DNA from 2 places in the Arthrobacter sp. MMS18-M83 genome. Region 1 is predicted to be linked to the other one. Evidence: riboswitches for the same ligand, from Rfam matches in the RefSeq annotation. Region 1 holds a riboswitch; the other holds the start of a gene.
The links. Region 1 has a riboswitch for glycine ahead of lipA (lipoyl synthase). Riboswitches for the same ligand answer to the same signal wherever they lie in the genome.
Positions count from the first base shown of each region.

Region 2: another riboswitch for glycine. It lies ahead of gcvP (aminomethyl-transferring glycine dehydrogenase); the one in region 1 lies ahead of lipA (lipoyl synthase).

Region 1 is NZ_CP113343.1:2,911,760-2,927,696, forward strand. It holds gene OW521_RS13795 (amino acid permease) at 1-209, shown strand, start outside; gene OW521_RS13800 (PaaX family transcriptional regulator) at 317-1,192, opposite strand; gene OW521_RS13805 (Fic family protein) at 1,400-2,584, opposite strand; gene OW521_RS13810 (DEAD/DEAH box helicase) at 2,687-6,097, opposite strand; gene OW521_RS13815 (DMP19 family protein) at 6,264-7,094, shown strand; gene OW521_RS13820 (COG4315 family predicted lipoprotein) at 7,242-7,793, opposite strand; gene OW521_RS13825 (sigma-70 family RNA polymerase sigma factor) at 7,949-8,449, shown strand; gene OW521_RS13830 (anti-sigma factor) at 8,446-9,213, shown strand; gene OW521_RS13835 (methylenetetrahydrofolate reductase) at 9,247-9,987, opposite strand; gene lipA (lipoyl synthase) at 10,076-11,101, opposite strand; glycine riboswitch at 11,151-11,257, opposite strand; glycine riboswitch at 11,259-11,357, opposite strand; gene OW521_RS13845 (cupin domain-containing protein) at 11,498-12,016, opposite strand; gene OW521_RS13850 (MarR family winged helix-turn-helix transcriptional regulator) at 12,215-12,760, shown strand; gene OW521_RS13855 (aspartate dehydrogenase domain-containing protein) at 12,811-13,611, opposite strand; gene OW521_RS13860 (Rieske 2Fe-2S domain-containing protein) at 13,765-14,853, opposite strand; gene OW521_RS13865 (recombinase-like helix-turn-helix domain-containing protein) at 14,857-15,075, opposite strand; gene OW521_RS13870 (alpha/beta fold hydrolase) at 15,068-15,682, opposite strand; gene OW521_RS13875 (thiamine pyrophosphate-binding protein) at 15,699-15,937, opposite strand, start outside.
Region 2 is NZ_CP113343.1:2,023,561-2,039,497, forward strand. It holds gene OW521_RS09470 (threonine/serine ThrE exporter family protein) at 6-1,484, opposite strand; gene OW521_RS09475 (lipid II:glycine glycyltransferase FemX) at 1,563-2,636, opposite strand; gene OW521_RS09480 (DNA/RNA non-specific endonuclease) at 2,731-3,552, opposite strand; gene OW521_RS09485 (L-serine ammonia-lyase) at 3,639-5,069, opposite strand; gene glyA (serine hydroxymethyltransferase) at 5,380-6,717, opposite strand; gene gcvH (glycine cleavage system protein GcvH) at 6,714-7,097, opposite strand; gene gcvT (glycine cleavage system aminomethyltransferase GcvT) at 7,590-8,723, opposite strand; gene gcvP (aminomethyl-transferring glycine dehydrogenase) at 8,737-11,589, opposite strand; glycine riboswitch at 11,641-11,776, opposite strand; glycine riboswitch at 11,778-11,875, opposite strand; gene OW521_RS09510 (TetR/AcrR family transcriptional regulator) at 12,066-12,605, opposite strand; gene OW521_RS09515 (MFS transporter) at 12,689-14,230, shown strand; gene OW521_RS09520 (SRPBCC family protein) at 14,235-14,693, opposite strand; gene OW521_RS09525 (ArsR/SmtB family transcription factor) at 14,696-15,049, opposite strand; gene OW521_RS09530 (DUF1003 domain-containing protein) at 15,151-15,594, shown strand; gene OW521_RS09535 (sigma-70 family RNA polymerase sigma factor) at 15,625-15,937, opposite strand, start outside.

The sequences.
Region 1 (15,937 bases):
TCTTCGTCGAGGCCTTCCGGATGACATTGATCTTCGGGGTCCCGTTCGCCATTTGCATAGTCGTCCTCTACTTCGTCTTGAAGAGGGGCCGCCAGGGCGCCCCTTCGGGAACTGCAGAGTCCGACGTCGCCGGTACCGCAACCGGTGACAAAGGCGCCTCCGCCGGGTCCGTCGTCGTCGGGGCCGGCTCCGACGCGACCGGAACCTGAAAGGGCGGCGCCCTCCTAGGGTAGGGGCGCGCACCCCTTTGGGCGTGGGGAGGACCGGCCGTATTGCGGCCGGTCCTCTCGTGCTCCGTGGACTCGCGCGCTAGGCGCTAAGGCGCCACCAGATCGATGGTGCCGTGGATGAGCTCGTGCGCATAGGCTGCCGCGAGGGGCGCGGCAAGGCGATGAACCGCCTGGAACGTCTCGCGAACCGCCGGGCCGTGCCAATCCTTCGGGAGATATTCCATCGGCAGGTTCGGGTCCCGGTATGGGAAGCGCCGCCACAGCGTCAGCATGGGAATGTAGTAGCGGAAAGCATCCCGGCGCAGCTGGGCCGTCGAGTTGGTCAGGGCGGCCTCGGGATCATCTCCTAGCAGTCCGGCCCAGAGATCTCCGGCCCCTTCGTAGAGATCCAAGAACTCGGCGAATTGCTCGTCGATGGCCTTCAGATCCCACCATGCGGCCACCTTTGGCCGCATGGGGCCCTCAAACAGGTAGTCGCCGCGGAAGAAGTCCACAAACTGGATGAGACCGCGCGAAGCAAGCCGCTCCCGGGCCTGGTCAAGGACTTGGGCCGGCGCTATCCATACCCCCGATGCCACGGACCCAAAACCGAGCCCGGACAGCTCGGAACGCAGTTGGTGCCGGCGGTTCCGCATTGACTCGGGGACGGAGAACACCGCGAGGATCCAGGATTCCAACTGGGGGGAGCGATCGGCGGCGAAGATCCTCCTGTCGCCCTCGCGGAAGACGTCCAGAACGGTGTCGGACAGTTCGTATTTGGCGACGCCGTCCTGGCGGACACTTTTGAGGACACCCTTGGCCTTCAGCCGCGAGACTGAGGATCGGACTCCCGGCGCGTCGTAGCCGAGGTCGCCCAGCATGGAAATCAGTACGGAAACAGGGAGGGCATCGCCTGAACTGCGGCCGTAGAGCCCATAGATGGTGACGATGAGCTGCTGGTGGCGCACCGGAGGAGTGGGCATGTCCATCACGTTTCAGAGCCCCGATTCCATTCCACAATTCTGTCGATGCTTGCCTGCATCACTGGCGGCGCTTCCTTGCCCTCCACGGGTCCCCTTTCGGGGACGTTGTAGTGCTCTGGCCGCGTTCAATTGTATACATCAAGTGACGGCCGTTCGGAACTTGATATGCCGAAGGAGGTGGGCTTGTTTACGTGCGCGCCCAAGGACTCACACGTCGCGTCCAGCCAGGCGACGGTTAAGCCTGTCCACTTCGTCCAAGACTTCGGTCGCTGCCCATGCACGATTCCGTTGAGACTGGGTGATCTGCGTCAGAATCCCGGCGTTGGTCAGCCTGTCCAGGACCCTGTAGATGGATCGCTCTTCGATGCCTGCGATGTATGCGGCGCTGTGTGCTTCGAACACTGGCCGCTCCAAGAGCCAAGGAATGATCTTCTCGTCTGCGGAGCCCTTTCGGGGCCGGGCTGCCTCCATCCATGCGGCCGGGAGGGCGTCGAGGGACGCCACTGACTCACGGGCCGCTTTCGCTGCGCGGAGTGAGGATTTGGCCAAGTACAGCACGAACGGATCTGCGTCGCCATTGCGGTAATTGTTGAGCAAGGAAAAGTAGCTCTCTACGTCCGCAACCATGGCCGAAGCGATTGGTATTACGGTGTTTTTGGTCAGCCCCCGCCGACGGGAGATGGCTCCGATCAGCGCCCGGCCAATACGACCATTGCCGTCGGTGAACGGGTGGATGGATTCGAAATGTGCGTGCGCAATAGCGGCTTGCGCCATGATTGGGACGTCTCGCCGGGCGCAGAACGCCATGAGATCGTCCATGAATCCGGGGACGAGCCCTGCGGGCGGTGGCACATGAATGGCCCCTCGAGGTGAGTAATCGCTTCCGCCGATCCAGTTCTGAACGTCGCGGTACGAACCGGCATGCCTACCGTCCATGGGGTCGTCCTTCATGAGCGTTTTGTGCGCGGCAAGTATGGCCTCCAGCCTGACCTCACCAGTGGTGCCGGCATCGTTGATCATGCTCTGGACGGCTTCAGCGGCAGCCACCATCGAGTTAGCCTGGTCCGTTGCCTTCAGCCCGATCATGGCGCGTGCGTAGTCATTTCGGTTGGCGTCGACGTGCTCGATCTTGGATGAAGAAACCGCCTCGCTGCGAAGGAGAAATCCGCTGACGGCCGTCATGCGGGTGCCGGCTGTTACATCCAAAGATGCGATGGCAACTGCAGCCTCTTCGAGCGCCACGATGGTTTCACGTCCTGGCTCGAACCAGAGATCCGCTATGAGCGGTGGCAGCGACACCTCTACCTCTGTGAACTCCCGATCCTCGCGGGGCGGTCGTCCGGATGACTTCCATGGCACAATCTTGCTTCCGTGCGCGGGCCAAGTAGCCATGTAGCCTCCTGAAAACCGTGAATTAGTGGCTCGTTATTCACATTTTATGGCAAAAAAGTGAGTAATAGCGATCTTGGTCGTCATTTCTCACACGGAGAAGCCCTACTCCGCGAACAGCCCCGCCAGGTCCTCCGCCGTCAGAGCACCGCCGGCCAGGGCATCGCCTTCCATGACATCGGCGAACAGCTGTGACTTCTTGGCCTTGAGCGCCATGACCTTTTCCTCGATGGTGTCCTTTGCCACTAGGCGGTAGACCATTACGTTCCTGGCCTGCCCGATCCTGTGGGTCCGGTCCACGGCTTGTGCCTCGGAGGCCGGGTTCCACCATGGATCCAGCAGGAATACGTAGTCGGCCTCTGTCAGGTTCAGGCCGAACCCGCCGGCTTTCAAGGAAATGAGGAATACGGGCGCTGCGCCGTTCTTGAATTCGCTCACGACGTCGGCCCGGTTCCGGGTGCTGCCGTCGAGGTAGCAGAACTCCGTACCTTCTTCCTCAAGACGCTGGCGGACCTTGCCCAGGAATCCAGTGAACTGGCTGAAAATGAGCGCCCTGTGCCCCTCGGCGACGATGTCCTCAAGCTGCTCGAACAGCACGTCCAGCTTGGACGAGCGCACAGCGGACAGGGATTCATCCACCAGGGAAACGTCCAGGCTCAACTGCCGGAGCAAGGTGAGCGACTGGAAGATCGTGAAGCGGTTCTTGTTGACGTCGTCGATGAGCCCAAGGATCTTCTGCCGCTCACGCTGCAAGTGGGTCTGGTACACCTTTTGGTGCCGTGGGTTGAGGACCACTTCCAGCACTTGCTCCTGCTTGGGCGGCAGGTCCTTGATGACCTGCTCTTTGGTGCGGCGCATCATGAGCGGACGGACCCGACGGCGGAGCTTGGCGAGCTGGGCTTTGTCGCCGTTCTTTTCGACCGGCTTCTGGTAGTACTCCGCGAAGCGGCGCGGGCTGGAAAACAGCCCGGGCGCCACGATGGAGGTCAGCGCCCAGAATTCCATGAGGTTGTTTTCCAGCGGCGTTCCCGTGATGGCCAGCTTGAAAGATGCCGGGAGTTTCCGGGCGCATTGGTAGGCCTTGGACTGGTGGTTCTTCACGAACTGGGCTTCGTCGAGCATGAGCCCGGCCCACGCCTTGGCGGCATAGGCCTCGTAGTCGATCCGGAACAGCGCGTAGGAAGTGATCACGACGTCGGTTCCGGCCATGGCTTCCTGTGGATCCGTGCCGCTCTTGGCGAAGGTCTCTCCGATGGTCTTCATGCTTAGACCAGGCGCGAATCGTTGCACCTCGGCGGCCCAGTTGCCTACCACGCTGGTGGGGGCGACTACCAAGAAGGGAGCACCACCCGAACCCGCCTTGCCGAAGTCGGCGACGCCAACCCCACCGGAAGCAGACGCGGCCTCCTCCTTCGCCGCGCACATCAAGGCGATCGCCTGCACAGTCTTGCCGAGGCCCATGTCGTCGGCCAGGACTCCGCCCAGGCTGTGCCGGTACAGGAAACTCAACCAGTTGAAGCCCTCCAGCTGGTATGGACGGAGCTCAGCGTCAAGCGAGCCCGGCAGCGGTAGCCCGGTCACGCCGTCGTCGAGCAATCCGCCCACGGCCTCGCGCCATGCGGCCGCCTGCTCGTCAACAATCCCTAGCTGCGCGAGCTCATCCCAGAGCCCGGCCTGGAAGCGGCTGATCTGTAGGGTGCCGTGTCGGTCCGGGTTGTCCTGCAAGGACCTGGCCTCGTCGATGAGCGCACGGAGTTGGTGCAGCTCGGGTAGGTCCAGCGAGAAGTAGGCGCCGCTTGGCAGGAGCATGCGGCTCTGGCCCGCGGCGAGGGCGGAAAACACTGCGGCGAAGGACACCGGTTCGCCCTCGAGCGTGATGACGATGCCGAGATCGAACCAGTCGCGGCTGTCCGTCGCCTTGGTCGAAATGGAGACAACGGGGGCCTCGGTGGCTTCGCGGTAGTCGGCGATCTCGCCTGAGGTGTCCACGACGACGTCGGGCAGTTCCCGGAGCCGGGGCAGTACCTCCTCGGTGAAGGCCAGCGTGTCCAGCCCGTCTAGCGCCACCGAGGCCGCCAGCCGCGGGGCTCCCCATCCGCCGCTCGAGGATTCGCCCAGCGCGCCAACCGTGTCCCAAGGCCGGCCTAGGATCTCCAGGATCCGCGCTTCCTCGGCGTCGTCGCGGTAGCCGTGATCGTCCGGGTGCCGCCAGAGGGGCTGGGCAGTCACGAGCTTGCCGGCCTTGTAGTGCCACTCCCAATGCAACCTCACCCGGTGGTCAGCGCCGTAGTTTGCCAGCAGGGACAGCGTGGGCACGGCGAGGACCGGCAACTCCACGGAATGGTCCGCCGCCGTAACCCGGGTGGACTGCTTGAGCTTCGGAAAGAACGCCGTGAGGAATCGTTCTTCGTCCTCGGCCGGGATCTGGAGCCGGGACGCGCCCATGACGAAGTCCAGGAGTTCCTGCGACTCGCCGCCCTCCAGCGGGGCTAACGTGATGAGATTCTCGGGGGCCGAAACGCCGGGCAGATGCCCCTCGCCAGGGCCAGTGAAGAACAAGCCATGCGCCGGGCGGCCGATCAAGCCCAAGGTCGCCGGATCAAGGGCGTTCCCGCCCAAGGTCACCGACGGCGCCAGCTGCAGCCCGTCGTCGGGCCGGCTGAGGTCAAGCCCGACGACGGCGGGCTCCGCGGCAATGCGGACAGGTTCAGCACCGCCGGAGTGGATGAGCGCGACCCCCACTTTTGCGGCTTCGGCCAGAAGGTTCCACAAGTTCTTGCCAGCGAATTCATTGAGCAACATCCACATGCTGGACGTGAGCTGCCGGTAGTCCGTGGTGGAATGCGCCGCAAGGAAGTTCTGCATCCAGTCGATGTGGGCTTCGTTGAATTCGCGCTTGTAGCTGAGGTAGTTCAGGTTGGTCCAGGAGACGTCGCCGCGGATCCACTTGCCCTTGGCTCCCATCATCACCGGGCGCGCCTTGAGCTGGCGCACGCTTCGGAGAGGATCGCGCCGGCCTGTGTAGGAGAAGTGCGGGGCAGGCTCTTCCACCTCGAACGCCAGCGCCAAGGGGAGGCCTTGGCCTTGCGGGGCGGTTCCCGGAGTGGCGATGAGCTTGCTGAGGGCCTGTTCCCACGCCGGCCGCTGCACCGTTCCGCTGGTCTGGGCCGTCTGTCCGAACGCGGGGGCGCTGAGCAGCTGAGCCCTCACGGCAGGATGGTCCTCGGCGGCGAAGAGGAGGGCCGCCACGTGTTTGCAGTCTTTGCGGACGGGGCAACTGCACACCCCTACGGTGCAGCTCCAGCCGCCGGGCTTGCGGACCAGTTTGGCCGACGTCGAATACGCTGATGGGCCACTGCCCCGGACCTTGCCCATCATCAAACCTGTGGCCGAGTCGAAAGTGATGCTGCTGACCCGGCTTCCCATGGCATAGGCGAGGCCGGCCGCCAAGGAGCGGTCGTTAATGGCGGGTGTCTGAATCGCCAGTTCCCAGGAGTCGTCTGAGTGGGAAGGCATTCTTTGGGGCTACTTTCGGCAGGAGGCTATCTATGAATCCTAGTCAGCCGCGAGCGGCGCTGAAACTTTGCCGGACGTTCACCTCGGCCTAGCCTGCCCGACTACCGCCCCCGCGTACGTTGAAAGGGTCCGGAGAGCACAAGCTTCCTAGCAGTGAGGAAATCCCATGACCAGCATTGAGAACCCCGTCATTCTGACGAAGGACAGCATCGAGGCCGCCAACGCAGACGTTGTGGACGCGAACGTCACCGTGGTCAACGAGATGTACGAGGAGCTCCTCAACCATGAGGAAATCGCTACCAACGCGCTGCGCAGCTACTTTGTGGACTACTACCTGACGCAGGCACTGGCCGGCGGCTTCGCCCAGTACGTATTCACCGTCCCGGAGCGCGAAGAGGTGGACACGTTTGTCCGCGAAGGCCTCGAAGCCATGGGCGCCACCGGCCACCTTGAGCTGTTCAACCGCACCGCAGCAGCATTCGACGCCCTGTCCGAGGACGACGCAGAGGCGTACCTGGACGGCGACCTTGACGAGTCGGAAGTGGCAGCGGAAGCCGTGGCCGAACTCGAAGCCCTCGACGGTGAATTCGAATCCCTCCTGGAGACCGAGGACATCATCGAACTCAACGCAGCGTGGCTCCGCAGCCAGGATGGCGTCCTCTACCTGGACGAAGAGCAGCGCAAGGCCCACATCGCCGAGCGCGTCGCCCTCATTCCGAACCTCGAAGAGCGCCAGGCCGAGGCCGCCGAAGCCGAACTCGAAAATGCCCCTGAATTCGAGCTCATCATCCGTGAACTGTGCGACGTCGCCGGCTACGAGCTGGAGAAGATCACCATGGGCGATCCCAACTACGAGCACGACGGCGAGACGATCCTCGCCTGGCACTTCGCCACGGACCACGGCAACTACATCATGATCGAAGAGGACGACGAAGCCTTCATGATCCACCCGGAGACGAAGGAAATCATCGCGGCCGTCGAGTTCGAAGACGCCTAAAAACGCTCGCTCACCTTTAGGGCTTTTGAGGCAAACGCTCGCTCACCTTTGAGCCTTCCAAGGCAAACGCTCCTTCAGATCTGCCGGCCTGGCCGGACAGATCTGAAGGAGCGTTTGTTGTTTGGTGCTCAAAGGTGAGCGAGGGTTTCAGTAGCCCGTGCCGCCACCCTTGACCATGTCACCGGACGGGCTGACCAGGTACCAGACGCTGTTCACGCCCTGGCCCTTCACGTCACCGGCGGCCTTGTCCTGCCCGAAGTAGTAAATGGGCATTCCGTTGATGGTGATCTGCATCTTTCCGTCTGCCGTGGGGATGGTGCCGAGGGTTCCACTCACGTCCTCAGCCGTCGGCTTGCTCGACGTCGTTGTCACGGCTGGCCACGAGGTGGCGCAGCCTCCGGTGCAGGCGCTCTTGCCCGAATCTTTGACGTCCTTGGTGAAGAAGTACACGCTCCTGCCGTTGGCGCCCACCACAATCTTGCCGGCGCTCGACGTTGCAACCTCCAGGTCATAAGCCTCAGCAGAAGCGCTCGACGACGGTGCCGGACTCGTCGCCGTCGGGCTCGGCGCCGCGGCGCTTGAGCTCGCCGGGCTTGATGAAGTTGTAGAAGTTGTAGAAGTGCCCGGGCTGCCTCCGCAGGCACTAAGGACAATGGCCAGTGCGAGGACGCCCAGACCGGTGCCAAGTTGCTTCTTCATGGTGTGCTCCTTTGCTTGGACCGGCCGTTGGCGTGCCGGAAACTAACCCGTACGACGACGTGAGGTGAAGAATGGTTCACAGGGCTGAACCTTTTTCGTGTCAGGCACGTCGTATCGCTGGAGAAGGGGAAGCCGACAGGAGACAGGAGGCGCCGATGCCGCTCGACGAGGACGTCGTGGCCGCGATCTACCGCGACCACGGCACAGCCCTGCGCCGCTTCGTGCTGAGCTGCACGCCGGACGCACATCTGGCTGACGATGTGGTGCAGGAAACCATCCTTCGGGTTTGGCAGCACGCGCCTCAGATCACCGGGAGCCTCCGCAGCTATTTGTTCCGCACTGCCCGCAACGTCATCATCGATAATTATCGGAAGGCCCAGCGGCGGCCCGCCGAGGCCGCCGAACGCGACATGGCGGACCCGGGGGAAGCCACCGAACGCGTTGACGAGCTCCTCAACCGGGTCCTCATGGAAGAAGCCCTCCTGCGGCTTAGCACTGAGCACCGGGAGGTCCTGATAGCTCTGCATTACGAACGGTTCACGGTGAACGAGGCCGCGCTGAGGCTCAACATCCCCAGCGGAACCGTGAAATCCCGGGCCTTTTACGCCGTCAGGGCGCTTCGCACGATTCTGGACGAAATGGGGGTGCAGCGGTGAACGAAACAGGACTTCACCAATTGCTGGGCGCCTACCTGCTTGGCGGCTTGGAGGCTGACGAGGCACGGGCCTTTGAGGAGCACCTGGAATTCTGCGCTGATTGCCGACGCGAGCTTGGCGAGCTGGAAAGCCTTCCGGCCCTTCTCGACGCCGTCCCCGTGCCCGACGCCGTCGCGCTCGCCGCCGGGCGCCCCGCCGTCGAGCGCCCTGCCGTCGAGCGCCCTGCCGCTGGGCAATCCGCTGCGCCTTTCACGGTCGGACGCCCCGCCGTCGAACCCACTTCCGACGCTCGCTCACTTTTGCGGACCTTTTCGGAAACGCTCCCGCAGCCGATCCTCCTGAAAATGGCAGCGCGGCGGCGGAAGTCCCGACGCCGGTGGACGGCTCTGGTGAGTGCCGTGGCCGCCGCTTGCCTCGGGTTGGGAGTCCTCGCCGGGCCGCTGCTGAACCAGCCGCCCAAGCCTGACGCCAGCTACTCGGTGCAGACGGACAACGGCCTGCAACTCACAGTGGGGCTCGTCAAGAAGTCGTGGGGGACCGAGCTGCAACTGGAAGGCCGTAGCATGCCGCTGCAGGGCACCATGTACCTGTGGGTCAAGGGCCGCGACGGCAACGAGGAATTGGCGTGCGGTTGGACCGCGACGTCCAGCGGACGCATCAAGGTGACGGGCGCGACGCCGGTCCAGCTCGCCGGGATCTCGGGCGTGGAACTGCGGGACGACGCCCAGAAGACGGTCGCGGTGATTTCGGTCCCGGGGAGCTAGGGGTCCCCGGAACCAGTTAAGGCCGCCCGCCGGCTACGCGGAGGCTGGTTCGTTGGCCGCAGGATCGGGCAGGTCCATTGGTTCCCACGTGGGCCTGTCCAGCCTGTTGAAGCTGTAGAGATGGATTCCCGCGACGCTGTCCGCGTGGGCCATGAGTTCGGAGACGAGGCTCTCCGGTGAGTACCTGTCGCCGCTCAAGAGCCGGCGGGCGAGAGTTCCCTTGCTGCTGAGGAACTTCAGGGACGTCCCGACGCCGATCTGGGTTGCCAGGGCCAGCAGCTTGGTCCGGGGAACCGCCCCGGCCACTCCGGCCCACACCGGCAGTTCCACCCCTTCGCGACGCAGGAGCGCTGTGTAATCCCGGACCTTGGGTGAGGAGAAGCACATCTGTGTGACAACGTGCGTGGCCAGATGCTGTTTCGCCAACAGGGCATCCAAGAGGTCCAGCCCGCCCACGGAAGGATGACCTTCAGGGTAGCCGGCGATGCCCGCCGAAATCCTGCCGCCGGAGTATTCGGCGATATCCTCCACGAGGTGAAGGCACGATTCGTAGGGGCCAGCACCTCGCGGTCCGTCTCCACCAACGGCGAAGACCTCGGTGATCCCCGCACCTTCGCAGTCCCGGAGGATGCCGGAAAGCTGCCCCGGTCCTCCAGCCCGCGTGCCGAGAGATGCGGAATCACGTTGTAGCCGAGGAGGCTGAGCTTCAGGGAAGCCTCCATGGTTCGCGTAATGCCGTGATGGGGCAAGCAGGTAACGGTGAGTGTTGTGGATACAGGCACCGTCGCCTGGACCTTCTCGACGATTCCGTCCGAGGGAATGATTTCAATCCGGGTGGGGAACATGCTGGGGTCCTTACGGATCAGGCCGTCGCGTGGTGTGCGAGGAGGGTGCTGGCTTCCTGGCGGGTGGTGCCGGAGTCCTGGATGCCGTCGGCGATGTGGGCCAGGTGGGTGGGGATGTCGCGGCCTTTTTTGCGCATCGCGGTGGCCCAGAGGCGTCCGGCGCGGTAGGAGGAGCGGACCAGGGGTCCGGACATGACGCCGAGGAAGCCGATGTCCTCGGCTTCGGCGGCGAGCTCGACGAATTCCTGGGGTTTGACCCAGCGGTCCACGGGCAGGTGCCGTTCGGAGGGGCGCAGGTACTGGGTGATGGTGATCAGGTCGCAGCCCGCGGCGTGCAGGTCGGTAAGGGCTTCGGAGATTTCGGCCCGGGTTTCGCCCATGCCCAGGATCAGGTTGGATTTGGTGACCATGCCGGCGTCCCGGCCCTGGGTGATGACGTCCAGGGAGCGGTCGTAGCGGAACGCGGGGCGGATGCGCTTGAAGATCCGGGGCACGGTCTCGACGTTGTGCGCGAAGACCTCGGGGGCGGAGTCGCAGATCGCGCTGATGTGTTCGGGTTTGCCGGAGAAGTCCGGGATGAGCAGTTCCACCCCGGTGCCGGGGTTCAGTTCGTGGATCTTGCGGACGGTTTCGGCGTAGAGCCAGACGCCCTCGTCGGCGAGGTCGTCCCGGGCGACGCCGGTGACGGTGGCGTAGCGCAGGGCCATGGCCTGGACGGAGCGGGCGACCTTGGTGGGTTCGAACATGTCCACGGGGGAGGGTTTGCCGGTGTCGATCTGGCAGAAGTCGCAGCGGCGGGTGCATTCGGAGCCGCCGATCAGGAAGGTTGCTTCCTTGTCTTCCCAGCACTCGAAGATGTTCGGGCAGCCGGCTTCCTCGCAGACGGTGTGCAGGCCTTCCTTTTTCACGAGGTTCTTCAGGCCCACGAATTCCGGGCCCATCTGGACCTTGGCCTTGATCCACTCGGGCTTGCGTTCGACCGGGACGGCTTTGTTGCGCTGTTCAACGCGCAGCAGCTTACGGCCTTCAGGTACCAGGGTCATGAGGAACTCCATAATTCAGGTGGCGCGGACGCGCCACGATGATTCGGTTCCTCCCCGCTCTGTATTGGACCTGAGAGTTTCCGCGCCACCCCGCCTTCGCGGCTGGACGCTTGCACCGTCGGTGAGTCCGGTTGCCCGGGCTGCTTTCCAGAGTTGCCTTGCCGCGGCGGTACATGGGCCTGAGAGATTCCTGGGGAGGATTTGCTCCTACGGCGCCTGCTAAAACGTACCGGCAGGGCTCTCCCGCCGCAGATCATAAGCACGTGCCACCTTTCGGTGACACGTCTCACATGGTATCCGGTGCCCGGACGGTGCGCAAAGAGTCGGCTGTTCAACCGGAACTCCGGATGCGCGGGTACGGCTCAAACTTGTACCCGCGCTTCTCGGAGAACATTTTTAGCGAGTGACTCCGTGCATCTCGGAGGTCGGCGGGTAGAAGGGAATCTCCGGCTTTTTCGCACCGATGATTACGCAGATCAGCGCATCATCTTCGCTGACGGTGCGAAGGCTCCGGGGAACGCCTGCAGGAACGCGAATCAGGTCGCGGTAGCCCAAAACACGACTGGCCGTCTTTGTACCGTCCTCGACATCGTGGACGCTGAACTCCACCTGCCCCTCGAGGACAAAGAACACCTCTTCGACGTCAGGGTGAGTGTGCTCCGGTCCTACGCACCCGGCCGGCAGAACCATGTTAGAGAACGTGAAGTGCTCGGCCTGGAGGATGTTGTTATCGTCCGAGTGGTCCCCGGTAGCCCCGGAGCCGATGTAACGGACCTGGCCACGCCGGAATTTGTCTCCCATTTTTGTCTGGAATTTCAGAGTGTCAAAGTCAACAACACGGCTCTCACGGGACGCGATAGACGAATCGATGAGCTCTTCGAGATCTGTTGTCGGTGCACTTACGGTTTCACTCATTGTTAAACCTCTCTGACTGGGGCGATGTAAACCAAAAATTGGCAGCAAAGCTCAGGAGTGACTCCCTCAACTCTAACTATCTCAACACTAAGGTAAATTGAACTAAGTAACAAGACCTTGAGTGGAACTAGACTGAGTTAATTGATTGCTGAAAAGCTCAATGTTTAGATGCATCACCTACATCCAAAGGACGGGTCCATGCCTGACGATTCAACTGAAGCCGACGCCATTGACCGCATTCTGGCGGATTGGCTGCGTGAACGGCCGGACTTGGATGCGAGCTCAATTGGCGTCCTCGGGCGGCTCTTGCGGCTGGCCAATCAGGTCCGCGCTGTCGAAAGTTCCTACTTTGATGCGTACGGTCTGACACTTGCGTCCTTCGACGTCCTGGCCAATCTGCGCCGCTCCGGGCCACCGCACCGGAAGACGGCCGGCGAGCTCGCGACCTCCTCCATGCTCACGACCGGTGGTATTACTTTCCGGTTGGACAGGATGGAGGAGCAGAACCTCATCGAGAGAGTTCGGACCCGCGAAGACCGTCGGGTTGTGTACGCCCAGCTGACCGCACATGGTAAGGCTGTTATCGATGAGGCATTCGGAAAGCATTTAGACAAGCAACGTCAAATGTTGAGCGGTCTGACACCATCGGAGCTCGATCAACTCGCAGCGCTGTTAAAGAAGGCGGAGGCATCGGTGGTCGCTTTTGATGTCAATGCGATGGAAGCGGTTGGCCGAGGCTCCTGAAACGCTTACTGCCCGATGCGGGAGGCTGTAGTTCGAGGCGGTTCCTGCACTCATATCAACCCACCCCGGCCACCGATAATGGAGTCCAGAGATCGTAGTACGGCGAACGGTACTACACCGCTTGTCCTCGGATTGTCCTCAGAAGGCTTGTTGCGGATTTCGAACCGGTATTCCCCCATGTTTCCAGAAGCTTCGATGACGTGGCTGGTCAGTTCCGCCGCGGGGTCTGCCCTTACTCTGACCGTCACAGCGTCCCAGTTGTTAACAGCGATGGCAACGGCGGCGCCAGCGTTTAGGGACTTGGGGAATAACAGCGCGGCCTCAGCGGCCGATCCTTTATAAATGTCCAGTGGGCCACGAGCATTGCGTATCTCCTCAACCAAAGCCTCGTTCATCCAGGGCTGGACAAGGGAGTCCGGCAGTTTCGTCGTCGTAATCGTGACTCTGTCATAGCCTGCCGCCCGGGCGCCTGAGGACAAAAGGTCGAGGCCGCCAACTGCGCCAGATGTCAGGAAGAGCCGCCCGGGCCCGGCGGCGTTGAGCTGCTTTGAGAATTCTCTATCCGCCAGGGCACCAACCGACGTCACGAGCAGGTCAACACCCGCGCGGAGGACAAACTCGGCGTGTTCGACGAGTGCTTCCTGACCTGCACATTCAACCAGCAAGTCGCAGCATTCCAGAGCCTCCGTCAGGGTGAGCTGCTTCACCGGGGCACTGCTTAGCAGGCTCCGGGAGATGACCCCTTCCAAGACAGCCCCTGCGACCCGTCCCTTGGTAATCCCAGCAACGACGGGTACTCCGATGGCGCCGTAACCGATAACTCCGACTCGGCAGGTGCGTGCTGACTTCATAATGTCCTTCAAGTCTTGATAGTAGGCAGTTAGTTCCGCTCGCACTCTGAACTACCGGTGCTTTCACGCGCTCTACAGCGCCTTAGCGGGAGAGGAGGTTGGCGGCCCCCGAAAGTCGGATTGCCAATTACATTCCGACTTTCGGAGGCTCTATTAAAGGCCTTCCCCTCTGAGGACGGCGGCCTGCTTTTCAGCGTCGGCTTCGTATACACGCCTGATCCGTGCGACGCCGAGATCGTGCTGATAGAGGTGTTCGTCTTTGTCAGCGTCGGCGGCGAGAGCTTCGAGGACTTCTCGGTCCTGTTCCAAGACTGCCCAGTGTTTTTCTTCAAGGGTCGTCTTGTACATGAACCGCCAGACGTCGCGCTCCCAGTCGGAGACGGTGCGGGTGCGCCAATGGAAAATTGCCGAGTTGTTTGCATCAATGGGAGTGGCCATGCCGACGATGCCAAAAGTCCCGCCGGGTCCTGCGGACTCGGCATAGGGGATTTCCAGATCGACGTAGTCCATGGCTTCGCGGCAGTACTCGACCCAGTCGAAGTTCACGCCGCGCTGGTCCGTCTTCTCAAAGAAGAAGCCACGGTCGGTTTCGCGGATGCGGAAGCGGGCGCTGGTGTCTCCGCCGAACATTGAGTGTGAGTCGCGGTGAAGGAAAGCGCCGTGCATCGGATCCAGGACGTTGTCCATGTAGAAACGCCAGGGCCCCTTCCATTCCGCGAAGTTCGAGAACCAGGAAATTTCCGGATTGGCCAAGCGGTCCGGCAGCTTGAACTCCGTTACCTCGGAATCAGTTGTCAGTGGCATGAACGCAAAGATGGTATCGGCTGCTTCTGCAACTGCCAGCGACGTCGTGACGGTTCGGCCTTCGAGGGCACATCCGGGCATGCCAGGAACGGAAATTACCGTACCGTTTCCATCGACCTGTACTCCGTGATATTTGCAGGCCACGCGGTCTCCGAGGTGCTGACCGACCGAGAGGGGGGCACTGCGGTGGGGGCAGCGGTCCTCGAGCATACGAATACGTCCGGTGGCGTCGCGGAACAGCAGCCAGTCCACGCCCAGGCGCTTGACCTTGACCATGTCCCCAACGCCGACGAAACGGGAGGGGTAGACGGGGTACCAGCGGTCCCGCAAGCCCATCACTGCCAGTTCCTTGGCATCGACTTCGTGGCGGACGCCGACGACGTTCTTTGTCTTGCTCTTGCCGCCGGTGGGGCGTGCGGTTTGTGTTGTAGTTGTCATTTCTTATTCTCCCAATCGTCGCATTTCGGCGCGGAAACGGGCTTCGTCCCACGGGCTGCCATCCGGAGCATTTAGACCGAGGCCGTTCAAACCTGCAACCACTCGCGGCAGATCTTTTGTGCCGCCAGCGAAGATCTCGCTGAGTGCCCCGGCGAGTTTCTTCTCGTAGGGAGTCACACGCCCGGTGCGGGCCTGATTCGGTTCTAGGTATTGTTCAGTCACGGAAATCCTCCTCCGATTCGGCGAAGGTGTGCAGGCCTTCGGCGATGTTCATGAATGATGTGGCCCACTCGTTGAAAGAGTCAGCCCTTGTTCGGTGTGCGGGGACGGCGGTATTTTCGATAATGACGAAGACCCCATTGTCGATGCCGCCGGCAATGCTCTGGGGCTTGGCGATGTCGGTGTCTGCCTGCGGCGCGGCGGCGATAACCAGCGATGGGGCTTGAACGAGCTGGAGCGAATGGGCATATCCCTCGATGGAGGTGTCAACCTCCGGGTCACCGAGAATCATGCTTTTGACCAGCTCGGGATAACGGCCGGCGAGCACGATCGTGCCGTAGACGGTACGGCCGGAAGCCACTAGGTGCACCGGGGTGACCCCGCCGTCCCGCAGCGCTGCGGCAGCAGCTGTGACCCATCCTTCAAGCTGGTCTTCTGGGGCGGTGGCACCCAGATCGTTGCCATCCAAGGTTTGGGCATCGTAGGCGGCCACCTGCCGTGTGTACCATTCCCCGGCTCCGGAGCCGTTGTGGAGACAGACGACCCGGTGCCGGATCTGCCGTGTGTCCGCTTGTGGACTGTCCAGAGTCGGTGGTTCTGTGTGTGCCATTTTTCCTCTTCGTCCTTTAGTGGTTCCGGCTGGGGATATGCACCGGCAGCACAAACGCTCCCGGGGCTGGGTCCAGGGCCGTGACGTCAATTTCGATTACCGCCGGTCCTCGGACTGCCAGCGCTTCCTCCAGCGCCTGGTCGAACTGTCCGGAACCACGGACCCGCCAGAACGGCAGGTGAAGTGATTGGGCCAACAGATCGAAGTCCGGTGTGTGAAGGTTCACGCCGGCTTCGGCGAAGCCGTTGGCCTTTT
Region 2 (15,937 bases), 890 kb from region 1:
GCGGCTTAGCGCCTGCGCACGCGGCGACGTTCGTTGCTGGCTAGTCCCTTGGTCAACGGGCGGGCCAAATTGTCTCCCAGCACAATTCCTGCTGCCACACCCAGCACGATTGCGCCCGCGTTGAGCATGCCCCCCGAGCCCAGCAAGACGTCCGCTTCCTGAACCGTCAACACATACATGGACCGGAATATCTTCAGCCCGGGCAGCAAGATGAGGGCCGCAGGGACGGCCACCACCAATTGCGGCGCACCGAGTTTGAGCGCCACCATGCGCGCCAACAAGCCGATGATCACGGCGGAAATCGCAGGCGAGAGCCGGTCTCCGATGCCGAGGTTGGATGCCCCCCACAAGACGAAGTAACCCACCAAACCTACTGCCGCCGTCGGGAGCAGTAGTTTGAGCAGGGTCTGTTCGGTGATGCCGATGGCAATCACGGCCACGGCGATCAGGATCGCCTGGCCCCACAATGGATACGCCTCGGGGAATGTTTGGGTAACGTCGATCCCGACGCTGCCCGTGAGATCGCCAACAACCACCGCGACGGCGATCCCGGCGACGATCGCGCCGAAGGTCAGGATGGTTGACAGGAAACGTCCGGCCGCGGTGACCGGGAATCCGTTGATGGCGTCTTGCACCGAAGAGACAAGCCTTCCCGTTGGCAACAGCAACAGGATGCCGCCCGCCACGACGATGGATGGCGGAATGTCCGCCCCTGCCCAGCGGAGCATGAATGCGATAAACGTAACCAGGAAGGAGCAGGCCGCCGTCACGAAGAAGTCCGGCGTACGCCATTTGCCCAATTGCCGGGCCACGAGGTTGATGAGCATGTTGGAAACGAAGGCCAGGGTGGACGCTCCCAGTCCCCCTCCTAGTACGCCGACGAAAACAGCGGAGAAGACGCCGAATGCCATAGTGACGATCCACCGCGGATAGGGCTTGCTGCTCCGGATGATGTCATCCAACCGGCGAACGGCTTCTGCCCTGCCCACGCCGCCAGCCACGATGTCCGTGACGAGCTGGTGCACCTGGGCCAAACCCGCATAGTTGTTGGTCCAAGAGCGGACTACCCGGAGCAAGGTGAGCGGAGTCTGGTCCTTGGGCGCATAGTTGATCTGGACCGACTGGTTGGTGATGTCGACTTCGATGTTCTTCAAACCGAGTGAAGCCGTGACCGCGATGATGCTGGTCTCGACTTCCAGGGCACCGGCTCCATAACGAAACATGGATTCGGCCATGTGCAGCGCGAAATCGATGGTCTTGCGCGCCGAAGCATCTACGCCGCCCACTTGGATGGTGGGGTTGGCGTAGGGGCTGCCCGCCAGGCGGTCCACGATGCTCATGGGGGCGGTGGGAGGATTCTCGCCCTGGACGAGCCTGCGAAGCATGCGTTTGGCGTTGACATTCTGGCGCACCTGCGATGGCTTCAGTGGCTGCGTCTTAGGCAAGCCGTCCGTGTTGGGCCTGTTGTCGGGGCGGTCAGTCACGCGGGTATTCCTCCAAAGGGCGGGGCTCCTCCAAATATTGGGTGTTCCACAAGCAATTGACGGGGCAGCGCTGCGATTCTAGTAGAACTGCTGGCCCGTCCGGCGGGTGTAGATCTGCCGGGCGATGCGTTCTCCGGCAGCGGTCCAAAGCCTGTATTTCAGCGGGCTGATGACTTGGTCGTAGCAGCCTACGAAGTCGGTGACGGTCTTGCTGAAACTGGTCTTGAACAGGCCGAGTCCGTGGAACGGGTGCGAGGTGTCCTTGAGCCGGTCCGCGGGCGGAGTGCCACAGAAATCGTACTCGGTGCAGCCCAGTTCCTTGACCTGGTTGATGGCCGTCCACTGGACCAAATGCGAATCACCGTACTGTGCCCGCTTCTGCAGCGAACCGCCGTCCTTGTACGTGCCTTTCCGGCCGTAGTTGATGACGAAGGCCCCAACGGAGGGGACACCGTTTTCGAAGACGAACAGGAGCCGGCCCTGTCCACGGTCGATGAAATTGGTCCAGAACTGGCGGTAGTACACGAATTCGCGGACCCGCACCTGAGACTTCGCCTCGACGGTGTTGGTCATCAGCGCATACATGGAACGGAAGTTCTCTTCCGTGGGCTCCATGGTCTGGACCTCGACGCCTTCACGGATAGCCCGGCGGACCGCATTGCGTCCGCGGGAATGGAGGCTACGCAGTAGCTGATTCTCTTCCGGGGAAATATCCAGCAGGGCTGTGGAGTCGTTCGGCTGCAGGTTGGGGGTCTTGACCACACCCGTGGCCTCGATCGCGGCGCGGGCGTCGTCGCTGAGGACAATGTCCGGCTCGATTTTGACAGCGAACACCCCGAGCTTGCCCTGCTTTACGAATTCCTGGTTGGCCTTGATGATCCCCGGAATGTCCTCGACCCCGGCAACGTCCGGGCCCTTGATGAGGTACCAAAGCTTGCCGAGCAACGGAAACGACTTCTCCAGGACCAGGTTGTAGCTGCTGTAGTCCTGGGTTTCGTAGACGAGGTGCAGGGGCTTCCAGCCGAAGTGTTGTTTCACGTCTGCGAATGCCTCGGATTGGAGGAGGTTGCCGCCGTTGGGATTGGCCGTGACGTGTTTGTCCCAGTGTTCGATTTCCTCGGCGGTGGCAAAGCGTGCGGTAAATTCTCGCAAGGGGGCCGTGTCCAATCAGTTGCGTACTTGAGGCAGCAGGCACCGGTGTGCGGCGCAGGCGTTCAGGCTCAAGTCTATCGGCCCCCAGGACGAGCTACAGCCTGATCTGTTCCATGGCCTCCAGGTGGATGGCCTTCGGTTTTTCCCCAAGCTCCCGCTGGCCCTTGGCGAGGCGATCGGCGTTGACGAGAACGTCGAGCGGCAGCCCGGTGGCGTCCTCGATCTCCTTGATGGGTACCTGGAATGTGCGGAATGGCCCCAGCGGCGGCGGTTCTTCGGCGAGAAGGCGTTCCTTGGTGACCTTCTCCATCTCCACCTCGTCCAGCAGCGGGGTCTGATCCACCACAAAGCCGGCGGCACCGAGTTCGGCGTCGTTGGTCCACGCAGCAATCTTCCAGAATTTCCGCGGCACGTGCACACCGCGGTAGGGAGGGTCGTCATCCCGGAAGACCGGTCCCGTAAAGACGCTCATCCTGGCGCCGAAGGCACCGGCATGGCCAAGAACGTGGTCCTCAAGACCGGACCACAATTGCTTGCCTTGGTTGAATTTGTCGATCTGGGGTGCCGCGTTGGTGAACACGAACGTTTCCTGGTTGGCGGTCTTGGCCGTAGCCGGGTCCCCCCATACGGGGTCCAACCGGCGCACAAGATGCCCACGGTCGAAGGCATTGTTCGCATAAACATCCGGACCGGCCTGCTGCTCTTCGGGGACCCTGGAATCGAAATGCCAGGTTCCTTCGCGTGCCAAGGGGTCCAATTGGCTGCCCTCGATGTTCACGGCCACAATTGCAGCCAACCTGCGATCAGGACGGAACCGCACCGAAAAGTGGGTGTAATCAAGAAGAATCGTCGTCTCCGACGGACTGGGCAGCTCAAGGCCTGCCCGCAAAAATTCACTGCTGTATCCCCCGCTCATGGATACATGATGGCACTGGGTTACGACACTGAACAGACATTAGCTGAGCTCGACAAGCCCGATCGATTATCGGTGACGGACGCCCGTCAGCACTCCACGACGTTGACCGCGAGGCCGCCCATGGCGGTTTCCTTGTATTTGGAGGACATGTCCTTGCCGGTTTCGCGCATGGTCACGATGACCTCGTCCAGGGAGACCCGGTGTGTACCGTCGCCCCAGAGCGCCATCTTCGCGGCGTTGATGGCCTTGGCCGCGGCGATCGCGTTGCGTTCGATGCACGGGATCTGCACGAGCCCGCCGATCGGATCGCAGGTCAGGCCCAGGTTGTGTTCCATCGCTATCTCGGCCGCGTTCTCCACCTGCCCCGGGGAGCCGCCCATGACTTCGGCCAGGCCCGCGGCGGCCATCGAGGACGCCGAGCCCACCTCGCCCTGGCAGCCGACCTCGGCCCCGGAGATCGAGGCCTGCTCCTTGTAGAGCACCCCGACGGCGCCCGCGGCGAGCAGGAACTTCACGATCGTCTCGTCCCGGTCCTTCTGAGTGGCCTTGTCCATGCCGGGGGCGAAGTGCAGGGCGTAGTAAAGCACAGCGGGGATGATCCCCGCCGCCCCGTTCGTCGGGGCGGTGACCACGCGCCCGCCCGAGGCGTTCTCCTCGTTCACGGCCAGCGCGATCAGGTTCACCCATTCCTGCCAGTACTTCGGATCCCGGTAGTCGGAGTCCTGGCCTTTGGTTTCCTTCAGGAGCCTCTCGTGCCAGTCAGGGGCCCGACGGCGGACCTTCAGCCCGCCGGGCAGCACGCCTTCGCGCTTCAGGGACGTTTCGACGCATTCCTCCATGACGGAGTAGATGTGCAGCAGGCCGGCCCGGATTTCTTCCTCGGTCCGGGAGGCGCGTTCGTTGATGAACATGATGTCCGAAATGCCCAGTCCCTTGGAGGAACAGCGGCCCATGAGCTCCGCGGCGGTCCGGAAGGGCAGCGGGAGTTCCTTCTTGGACTCCTCCAGTTCCTTCTGCGCCGCGTCTTCCTCGCCCTCGCGGACGATGAAGCCACCGCCCACGGAAAAGAACGTGGCCTCGTGCAGCACCTCGCCGTCGGCGTCGGAGACGGAGAACTTCATCCCGTTCGTATGCCGGGGCAGGACCGTGAGGGGGTGCAGGATCATGTCCGCCTCCCCATACGCCAGCCGCACCCCGGATTCCGGATCGACGGCGCCGCCCAGGTTCAGTGTGCCGGTTTCGGCAATCGAGGCGAGCCGTTCCTCCACCTCCTCGGGAAGGATCTCCTCGGGGTGGTAGCCCTCCAGGCCCAAAAGCACCGCGGTCATGGTGCCGTGCCCGCGGCCCGTAGCAGCCAAGGAACCATACAGATCAACGCGCAGGGACGCCACGCGCTTGAGCGCACCGGACACCTTGAGTTCGCCCGCGAAGACCGCCGCAGCACGCATCGGCCCCACGGTATGCGAACTCGAAGGACCAATCCCAATAGAGAAAAGATCGAAGACGCCAACAGCCATGTCGGTTCCTAACTAGATATATAGACGGAGACGGTGGGAAGGTGAGCAGCGCGGCCCCTTCGGGACCGACATCCGGCAGGCCGCCAGTCTTTAGGCCCTTTGGGACCGGCATCCGGAAGCGTGCGGCCCCGCCGTCCCCCTAACCTCGCAAGCTCGGTCAGGGAACCCGGACGGCGTGGGCCCATCCGGTCGCGAAAACGTCCGCCCAGCGGGCGTCTACGCGACCGAGCACGCGGAGGATGTCAGTTCCAACGGCCGCGGTGAGCTGGCTCCGGGACCAAACCGGACCCGGAGCCAGCGGCGGAGAACCTCAGCTGAGGTTCGCAACGCCCGGGTAGAGCGGGTGCGCGGCGGCCAGGGCCTCCACGCGGTGACGCAAGCCGGAGAGGTCCGCGCCGGCGTCGGCGATCAGTGCCTCGGCGATGATGTCCGCAACCTCGCGGAACGCCGCCTCACCGAAACCGCGCGTTGCCAGTGCCGGGGTGCCGATCCGCAGACCGGAGGTCACCATCGGCGGGCGCGGGTCGAACGGAACCGCGTTGCGGTTCACGGTGATCTCGATCGCGGCGAGGCGGTCCTCGGCCTGCTGGCCGTCGAGTTCGCAGTGGCGCAGGTCCACGAGCACCAGGTGCACGTCCGTGCCACCGGAAATCACCGAGATCCCCTTGGCAGTGACGTCGGGCTGGACGAGGCGTTCGGCCAGGATCCGGGCACCGGCCAGCACACGCTCCTGGCGTTCCTTGAACTCTTCCGAGCCGGCGATCTTGAAGGCCACGGCCTTGCCGGCGATCACGTGCTCCAACGGACCACCCTGCTGGCCCGGGAAGACCGCCGAGTTGATCTTCTTGGCGATGTCGGCGTCGTTGGAGAGGATGATGCCGCCGCGCGGACCGGCGAGGGTCTTGTGCGTCGTCGAGGTCGTGACGTGCGCGTGCGGGACCGGGGACGGGTGCAGGCCGGCGGCCACCAAGCCGGCGAAATGCGCCATGTCCACCATCAGGTACGCGCCCACCAGGTCGGCGATCCGGCGGAACTCGGCGAAGTCCAGCTGGCGCGCATACGCGGACCAGCCGGCCACGATCAGTGCCGGCTTGTGCTCCAGCGCCAGGCGCTCCACCTCGGCCATGTCGATCCGGTGGTCCTCTTCGCGGACCTGGTACGGCACGACGTTGTACAAGCGGCCGGAGAAGTTGATCCGCATGCCGTGGGTCAAGTGCCCGCCGTGCGCCAGGTTCAGGCCCATGATGGTGTCGCCCGGCTTGATGAGGGCGTGCATCACCGACGCGTTTGCCTGGGCACCGGAGTGCGGCTGCACGTTCGCGTACCCGGCACCGAACAGGGCCTTCACACGGTCGATCGCCAACTGCTCGATGACGTCCACGTGCTCACAGCCACCGTAGTAACGCTTGCCCGGGTAACCCTCGGCATACTTGTTGGTCAGCACCGAACCCTGCGCCTGCATCACGGCCACAGCCGTGTGGTTCTCCGAGGCGATCATTTCCAGGCCCGACCGCTGACGGTTCAACTCGTCGTCGATCTTCGCCGCGATCTCCGGATCCAGCTCGGACAACACCGTGTCCAGGCTCGGCGACACTACCTGCTCGAACACTGCGTTCTCGGTGCCTGCGGCCCCGGTTGCGGCGCTCACAGCTCGCCACCGTTCTTGGAAGCGTATTCCTCAGCGGAGAGCAGCGGGCCGTCGGACTCGGCGGCCACCTTGAAGAGCCAGCCTGCGCCATACGGATCGTTATTGATCAGGGCAGGATCGTCGACGACGGCGGAGTTCACTTCCGTGACCTCGCCCGTCACCGGGGAGTACAGGTCCGAGACGGACTTGGTGGACTCAACCTCGCCGCAGGTCTCCCCCGCAGTCACAGCCGAACCGACCTCGGGCAAGTCAACGTACACAATATCGCCGAGGGCATCGGTGGCCACGGCGGAGATACCGACAGAAACAAGGTTCCCGGCTTCGCGGGCAACCCACTCGTGCTCGTCGGAGTACTGCAGTTCAGGTGCAACTTTTGCCATGTTTTTTCCTTTACGTTGGTCTAAAACAATTGTGGTCGGGTTGGGTGGCGGATAACGGAATTCCTCGGCGTGCTCGCTCGTTCCTCGCTTAGACGCACGCTGCCGGAATCCCGTCACCCGCCCTCCGCCAGTTCAGTTTTCGGGGCCAACAGTTCCGGAAAGAACGCTGGCCTTTCGGTTTTAGTTGTGGACCCGTGGTTCCCGTGGGCCAATCCAGTTTCTGTAGGCCAAGCTGCGGCAGGCGGCCCATCATCGAACGCGACGGGTGCCAAGCTCGCATAAGAGGCACCAAGGGTGAGTCAAGGTTCATACGGTTCGCCCTTCTGTTCGATAACCAAAGGTGACGGGGACGGCCCCATCGGGACCGGCATCCGGCAGCGGGCGTCTAAGGGAGCGTCACGTCCGCTCAGCGGGCGTCTTTCGCGACCGAGCCCGCAGAGGATGTCGGTCCCGACGGGCTAAACGCAACCACGGTCACCCACCCACCGAAACTTACTTGGCTCGCTTGTAGAACGGCAAGGCGACGACTTCGAACAGCTCGGGCTTGCCGCGCAGGTCTACGTCCAGTGCCGTGCCGGGTTCTGCGTGTTCGACGTCGACATACGCCAGTGCCACGGGGTAACCGAGGGTGGGGCTGGGCTGGCCGGAGGTGACTTCGCCGACAACCACGCCGTCCTTGAGGACCGCGTAGTGGCTACGGCCGGCGCGGCGGCCCAGGCCCTTGAGGCCAACCAGCTTGCGGCCGCTAGTGGAACCGGCGCCCTCGGCCTTCAAGGCTTCCAGGGCGGAACGGCCCACGAAGTCGCTTTCCTTGGCCAACGAAACTACTGGGCCCAGACCCGCCGCGAAGGGGTTGCCTTCGCGGGAGAGCTCGTTGCCGTAGAGCGGCATGCCGGCTTCGAGACGCAGGGAGTCGCGGGAAGCGAGGCCCGCGGGGATCAGCTCGCCGTCTTCGGCTGCGGCGGCGATTGCTTGCCACAGGGCGGCAGCGGCATCGTTGTCCACGAAGATCTCGAAACCGTCTTCACCGGTGTAGCCAGTGCGGGCGAGCAGCAGTTCCACGGTGTTCCCGGCAAAGGTGAAGGGCACCTCGACGGCGGCGTAGTACTTGAGCTCGGTGAGGAGGGAGTGCTGTTCAGCCGGGACCAAACGGAGGAGGATCTCTTCCGCCTTGGGGCCCTGGACGGCGATTAGCGAGGTGGCTGCCGAGGCGTCCTCGACGACGACGTCAAAGTTGGCGGCGCGCTGTGCCACAGCCTCGGCAACAACCTTGGCGTTGCCGGCGTTCGGAACCACGAGGAACTTGGAATCCCCACGGCGGTAGGTGATGAGGTCGTCGATGATGCCGCCGTCTTCCTGGCAGATCAGCGAGTACTTGGCCTTGCCAACCGACATGGCCGAAATTTTGCCGACCAGCGCGTAGTCCAGAAAAGCGGCTGCTTCCGGACCGGTGACCCAGACTTCGCCCATGTGGGAGAGGTCGAACAAGCCTGCGGACTGGCGGACGGCGTGGTGCTCGGCCAGTTCGGACGAGTATTTCAGGGGCATCTGCCAGCCACCGAAATCGGTGAAGGAAGCGCCGAGCTTCTTGTGCTCTTCGTAGAGCGCAGTGTAGTTCTCAGTCATCGTGAGGAGTCCTTTAGTTCTCGAAGGCTTCGATCGGAGGGCAGGAGCAGACCAGGTTACGGTCGCCTGCGGCGCCGTCGATGCGGCCTACGGGCGGGAAGTACTTGTCCTGCTTGAGGTGGTGGACGGGGAAGACAGCCTGCTCGCGGGAGTATTCGCGGTTCCAGTCAGAGCTCACGACGGCGGCCGCGGTGTGCGGTGCGTGGCGCAGCGGGCTGTCCTCCACCGTGAAGTCGCCGCTCGCGACCTGGTCGATTTCCTTGCGGATGGTGATCATGGCTTCGATGAAGCGGTCGATCTCGCCCAGGTCCTCGGACTCGGTGGGCTCCACCATCAGGGTGCCCGCCACCGGGAACGCCAGCGTCGGGGCGTGGAAACCGTAGTCGATGAGGCGTTTGGCCACGTCCTCGGCGGTAACGCCGGTGCGGGCCGTCAGTTCGCGCAGGTCCAGGATGCACTCGTGAGCCACGAGTCCGTCTTCGCCCGTGTAGAGAACCGGGAAGTACTCGTTGAGGCGGGAGGCGATGTAGTTCGCGGCAAGCAGCGCGGACTTGGTGGCCTCGGTGAGGCCTTCGCCACCCATGAGCTTCACGTACGCCCACGAAATCGGCAGGACACCGGCCGAACCGAAGCGGGACGCCGAGATGGCAACGCCGTGCCCGTCTTCATGGGCTGCCTTGTTGGCATCGCCCGGCATGAAGGGTGCAAGGTGCGCCTTGGCAGCGACCGGGCCCACGCCCGGTCCGCCGCCGCCGTGCGGGATGCAGAAGGTCTTGTGCAGGTTCAGGTGGGACACGTCGCCGCCGAACTTGCCCGGCTGGGCCAGGCCCACGAGCGCGTTGAGGTTGGCGCCGTCAACGTACACCTGGCCGCCGGCCGCATGCACGGAGTCGCAGATTTCGCGGACGTCAGCGTCGTACACGCCGTGGGTGGAGGGGTAGGTGATCATGATGGCCGAGAGGACGTCCTTGTTGGCGTCGATCTTGGCCTGCAGGTCCGCGTGGTCGATGGTGCCGTCGGCCGCGGTGGCCACGACGACAACCTTCATGCCGGCCAGCACTGCCGAGGCAGCGTTGGTGCCGTGGGCGGAAGCCGGGATGAGGCATACGTTGCGCTGGAGGTCGCCGCGGGAGTGGTGGTAGCCGCGGATGGCCAGCAGGCCCGCGAGTTCGCCCTGGGAACCGGCGTTGGGCTGGATGGAGACCTGGTCGTAACCGGTGATCTCCGTGAGGTCGGCTTCCAAATCTTCGATCAGTTCGCGCCAGCCCTCTGTCTGGGAATCCGGGGCGAACGGGTGGATCGAGGCGAATTCCGGCCAGGAGATCGCTTCCATCTCGGCCGTGGCGTTCAGCTTCATGGTGCAGGAACCCAGCGGGATCATGGTGCGGTCCAGCGCGAGGTCGCGGTCCGAAAGCTTGCGGATGTAGCGCAACAGCTGGGTTTCGGAACGGTGCGTGTTGAACACCGGGTGCTGAAGGTAATCGGAAGAACGCTCGACGGCGGCCTCCAGGGCGAAGCCCTCACGTGACTCCGCGAGCGAAGCACCGAAGGCGGCGACGACGTCGGCGAGGACCGCCGTCGTCGTGGTCTCGTCGACAGAGATGCCCACGGTGTCCGCGTCGATGCCGCGCAGGTTGATGCCCTTGGCCTCAGCGGCAGCAACGATCTCGGCTGCCCTGCCCGGGACGCGGACGGTGACGGTGTCGAAGAAGCTGCCGTGCAGGACCTCAAGGCCCGCGGCCTTCAGGGACGCGGCGAGCGTGCGGGCGTGGTTGTGGGCGGTTTCGGCGATCGCCTTCAGGCCGTCGGGGCCGTGGTACACGGCGTACATCGAGGAGACGATGGCAAGCAGTGCCTGCGCGGTGCAGATGTTGGACGTGGCCTTCTCGCGGCGGATGTGCTGCTCGCGGGTCTGCAGCGCCAGGCGGTACGCGGGGGTGCCGGCGTCGTCCTTTGAAACGCCCACCAGGCGGCCGGGCATGGAGCGCTCGAGGCCCTTCTGAACGGCCATGTAGGCGGCGTGCGGGCCGCCGAAGAACAGCGGCACGCCGAAGCGCTGGGTGGAACCGACAGCGATGTCGGCACCCTGCTCGCCCGGAGGCGTGATCAGCGTGAGGGCGAGGAGGTCGGCGGCAACGGTGACGAGGGCGCCGCGTTCCTTGGCGGCGGCGATCACGGCGGAGTGGTCGAACACCCGGCCGGAAACGCCCGGCTGCTGCAGCACGATGCCGTTGATGTCGCCGTCGGGCAGTCCCTTGGACAGGTCGGCGATCTCCACTTCGAAGCCCAGCGCCTCGGCGCGGCCCTTCACGATGGCGAGGGTCTGCGGGAGGCAGTCGGCGTCGAGGACGGTCTTGCCGTCGTGGGCCGTCTTGTTCTTGTTGGCGCGACGCATCATGAGGACTGCTTCGGCGACGGCCGTGGCTTCATCCAGCAGGGAGGCGTTGGCGATGGGCAGGCCCACGAGGTCCTGGACCATGGTCTGGAAGTTCAGCAGTGCCTCGAGGCGGCCCTGGGAAATTTCCGGCTGGTACGGCGTGTAGGCCGTGTACCAGGCCGGGGACTCGAGGATGTTGCGGCGGATCACCGGCGGAGTGACGGTGTCGTAGTAGCCCTGGCCGATCATCTGCACGGCCGTCTTGTTCTTGGCCGCCAGTTTGCGCAGTTCGGCCAGAACTTCGACCTCACTGAGGGCGTTCTGGAGGGTCAGGGCGACGTCCTGGCGGATGTCATTGGGAACCGCGGTGTCCACGAGCGAATCGACACTGTCGTAACCGACAGACTTGAGCATGATGTCAATGTCGGCCTGGCGACGGGCGCCGATATGCCGGTCAACGAACGTGGTGGAGGTTGAACTAACCGTCACGAAGGAACTCCATTACTAAGGCGGCGTGGGTACGCCACAGCTAATCGGGTTCCTCCCCGCTCTGTATTGGACCTGAGAGTTTCCGCGAATCCGTGCTTATGGGCACTGTTTCGCTTGCACCGTCGGTGAGCACAGCGTGTTCCAGTGTCTGGGACACCAGAGGGCAGCGTGCTGCTTTCCAGAGTTGCCTTGCCGCGGCGGTGCGTGGGCCTGAGAGATTCCTGGGGAGGATTTGCTCCTACGGCGCCTGCATCACTTGCCTGCAGGACTCTCCCGCCGCAGATCAAAGGCGTATTCAGTTGTGTGAATCGGATCGTGGTTGCCGGTGACGGCTGCCACAACTGTCAATTGTCCTATGGACTGCTCGCGTCCGCAAATGATGTCACCGGTCTCGCCCGACTTTCCCAACTGACTGGCACCTGTTGTCGTTTTGGAGCCTCTAAACGACAACTACTGCGAGCCAGTTGGGCCACCGTTCAGTCACGGAGGCGTTCGACGGCGGCCAGCAGCGCACCGACGTCGGCGCTCCTCTCGCTCGCATTGGTTCCCGGGCCGCCTTCAAGCATTGCGTTGAAGTAGAGCCCATCGCCCATATACCGGACCGCTTTGGCTATCTCCGGACCCACTTCCTCGGCGAGCACATCCAGCCATTGTTGCTGGATCCCTGCAAAGCGCCTGCGGGTTTCTTCGTGGGCCACCTCCGCGAGCCGCGTGGCGGCGACGAACACCCTGTCCATGGGGGTATCGGCCCAAAGCGAGGACTTGATGAAGAACGCCGAAGCGCCCTCGGGAGCCGCCTTCATCGCCTCAATGTCCATTGCTGCGAGCCTGTCCATGCGTTCCAGCAGGGCGCTGATCATGGCTTCCTTGTTGGGGAAATGGTAGAGCAGGCCGCCCTTGGACACTCCCGCGCGTTTGGCGACGGCGTCGAGCGTGGCAGCCCGCTCCCCCACCTCGATCAGCAGGGCTTCAAAGGCATCCAGGACAGCGTCCCGGGCAATAGGTTTTCGCGGCATGGTGTCCATCATCCCCTAGTTGGATATGTCAGTGTCGATACGGCAAGTTGAAACTATACCGTCCAGACGGTACAGTTATTCTCATGTTCAGCCCGTCCACAACCCAGCATCCCCGCACCCCGTCAACCCAATCCGCCCCGTGGCGCGATTGGACTGCCCTGGCGCTCTTGATGTTCCCCGTGCTGCTGGTGGCTGTTGACAACACTGCGCTGACATTTGCTCTTCCGGAAATCGCCCGGACGCTGGAGGTCGGGGGCGTGCAGCTGCTTTGGATTGTGGATGCCTATGCGCTGGTGCTGGCGGCATTGCTGGTATCCATGGGCAACCTGGGAGACAGGATCGGCCGCCGCCGCTTGCTCCTGATCGGCAGCACGGGCTTCGCAGCCGTTTCCGCAGCCACCGCGTTCGCCCCGTCGGCCGAATGGCTCATTGCGGGACGCGCCGGCCTGGGCATCTTCGGAGCCATGCTCATGCCGTCCACATTGTCCTTGATCCGCAACATCTTCCCGGACCCGAACCGCCGCCGGCTTGCCATCGCGGTGTGGGCCGCGGGATTCTCCGGCGGCGCCGCGCTCGGGCCGATCTTCGGCGGCTGGCTCGTGGAACATTTCTGGTGGGGAGCCGTGTTCCTGGTGGCCGTGCCGCTGTTGTTGCCCCTCCTTGCCTTCGGCCCGTTCCTGATTCCCGAGTCCAAGGATCGCAATCCGGGCAAGCCTGACGTTCCCAGCATCGCGATGTCCATCCTGACCATGGCACCGGTGGTTTATGGCATCAAAGAGGTCGCTGTGCACGGCTTCGGCCCCGCCCCTGCAGCCTTCATGGCGTTCGGCCTGGCCATGGGAATCATCTTTGTCCGCAGGCAGCGCTCCTTGGCATCGCCCATGCTGGACGTGCGTCTTTTTGGGAACAAGGTGTTCAGCACAGCCATCATTGCCAACGTCCTGTCCCTGTTTTCCATGACGGGCTTCATCTACTTCTTCGCGCAGCACTTGCAGCTTGTGGAGGGCCAGTCCCCCATGGAGGCAGGAATCGCCATGGTTCCGGCTCTGCTGGCCACCATCGTGGCGGGCATGGTGGTGGTTCCCCTGGTCAAGCGGATCCGCCCGGGACTGGTGGTGGCATCCGGCCTGACGTTGAGCGCCATGGGTTATCTCGTGGCGGCCTTGGGCAACCATGGCCAGGGCCCCGGGTACCTTTTGACGGCACTCTTGCTGCTTGCCATCGGGGTTGGATCGGCGGAGACCATCTCCAACGACCTCATCCTGGGGGCCGTTCCTGCCGACAAGGCCGGCGCGGCCTCGGCGATCTCCGAGACAGGCTACGAACTCGGCTCATTGCTGGGCACGGCAGTCCTGGGCTCGATCCTGACGGCGTCCTACCAGCACCACCTGCTTCTTCCTGTTGAATTGTCCGGCCATGCTGCCGAACGCTCCCGGGAGACGCTCGCCGGAGCGGTGGGCACCGCAGCGTCACTCCCCCAGCCACTGGCTGGCGCCTTGACCGCCGCGGCGCGTGCCGCCTTCGAATCGGGCGTCCACATCACCGCGGCGATCGGGCTGGTACTGATGGCGGGAGCGGCAGTCCTTGCCGCCGTCGCACTCCGCCGCGTGCCGACCGCGAAGTAAGCCGTCAGTTGCCTTCGACGAAGGCCTTGAGGGCATCGAGGAGACCCTCGATGCCCTCTTTGCGGCCTTCCACATGGTCTTCGTCGGTGAAGTACGCTCCTTGCTCGGTCAGAGCGAGGCGGGTTCCTTCGCCGTCGGGCTCCATTTCGATGGTGGATAGCGAGACGGACGTCCGCTGGCCGTTGAGATACATTTCGTAGGTGTAGACGATCCGCTCGTTCTCGACGATGTCGTGATAGACCGCCTTCATGCTGGAGACGAAGCCGCCCTCAGGGCCGCCGGTGTCCGTCTCGGTGCCACCTTCGCGGAAGTCAAGGCTGGATTCGCCCTGAGTCCACTCTTCCGGGCCGACGAACCATTTCTTCTTGTTGCCGTAGTCCGAAAATGCTGACCAGACACGTGACACCGGGGCATTGAGTTTGCGTTCGAGGGTGAAGCTTGCATGCGTAATGGGGGTGCTCATGGCTACTCCTGTGTTGGTTTGGCGGGGTGGTTTTGATTGAGGAAACTCTCCAGGCGGTCCAGCCGGCGCTCGGCCGATGTCCGGCGAAGCCCGAGCCAGGCCTCCGCCTCGCGGACCGGTCCGGGGACGATGCTGCAGCTGCGGACCCGGCCGATCTTCTCGCTGCGCACCAGCCCGCTGTGTTCCAGGACCTGGAGGTGCTGGACAATCGCCGGGAGGCTCATGGCGAAGGGCTTCGCCAATTCCGAGACCGACGCCGGGCCCTCGCACAGCCGGGCCACGATGGCCCTGCGAGTGGGGTCGGCAAGGGCGTGGAAAACGGAATCGAGATCCGCGGCGCCTTGATTGTTAAGCACATGCTTAAGTATTCGCTTAAGTCTTTCAAAGTCAAGAGGCAGGGACCGTCGCGGTGCGGCTACTGGCAGGGTCCGCCCGGGCCCACGGCTAGGCTGGGCCCATGAGCACAGCTGAGCAAGGGTCCACCTGGCACGCCGAACACAAAGCAGCATTGAGCTCGGGTCAGCGAGCCGCGGATATCATGCGCAATGGGATGGGGAGCTGGCCGTTCGTGGGCGGCTTCATCTTCTTCATGCTTGTGTGGGCAGCCATCAACACATGGGTCCTGCCAGGCAACGGTTGGGACCCCTACCCCTTCATCCTGCTGAACCTGTTCCTGTCCATGCTGGCCGGACTTCAGGGAGCGATCCTCTTGATCGCAGCCAAACGCCAGGATGCGATTGCGGCCGCCATGGCCCAACACGACTACGACACGGACCTCGCGGCGCGGGCTGACATTGGCTTGCTGTTGAAGATCAACGAACAACAGCTGGAAATCCTGCATGAGCTTCGCAGGATCAGTCCTGATTCGGATTCCGTTTCCGTCCCGCCCACGGCGCGCTAGGGCCGCCGCTGAGGTTAGACGGCCCGCAAACTAGACAGCACGGTTCAACGCAGCATCATGCGAAGTGAAACCACGCGTAATTCCGCCAAGGGTCGCGGAGGCTAGCGTCGAGAGGTAGTCGTGCCGGCGTCGGGCAGTAATCCGTGACTGCGGCTCGAAGACTTGCTCGGGGTCGTCAGCGTAGTGCGCAGAGAGTCCATCACGCATGAGCCGGATACCTTCGGCGCGCTGTTGGGACACTGCAGCGTGCGTGGAGCCAAGCTCTTCGGCGAGCTCCTTGACGGTCCTCCCGGCGAAGTAGATCTCCTCGACCACGTAGCGCATCTTTTCCGGCAGGGCCTCG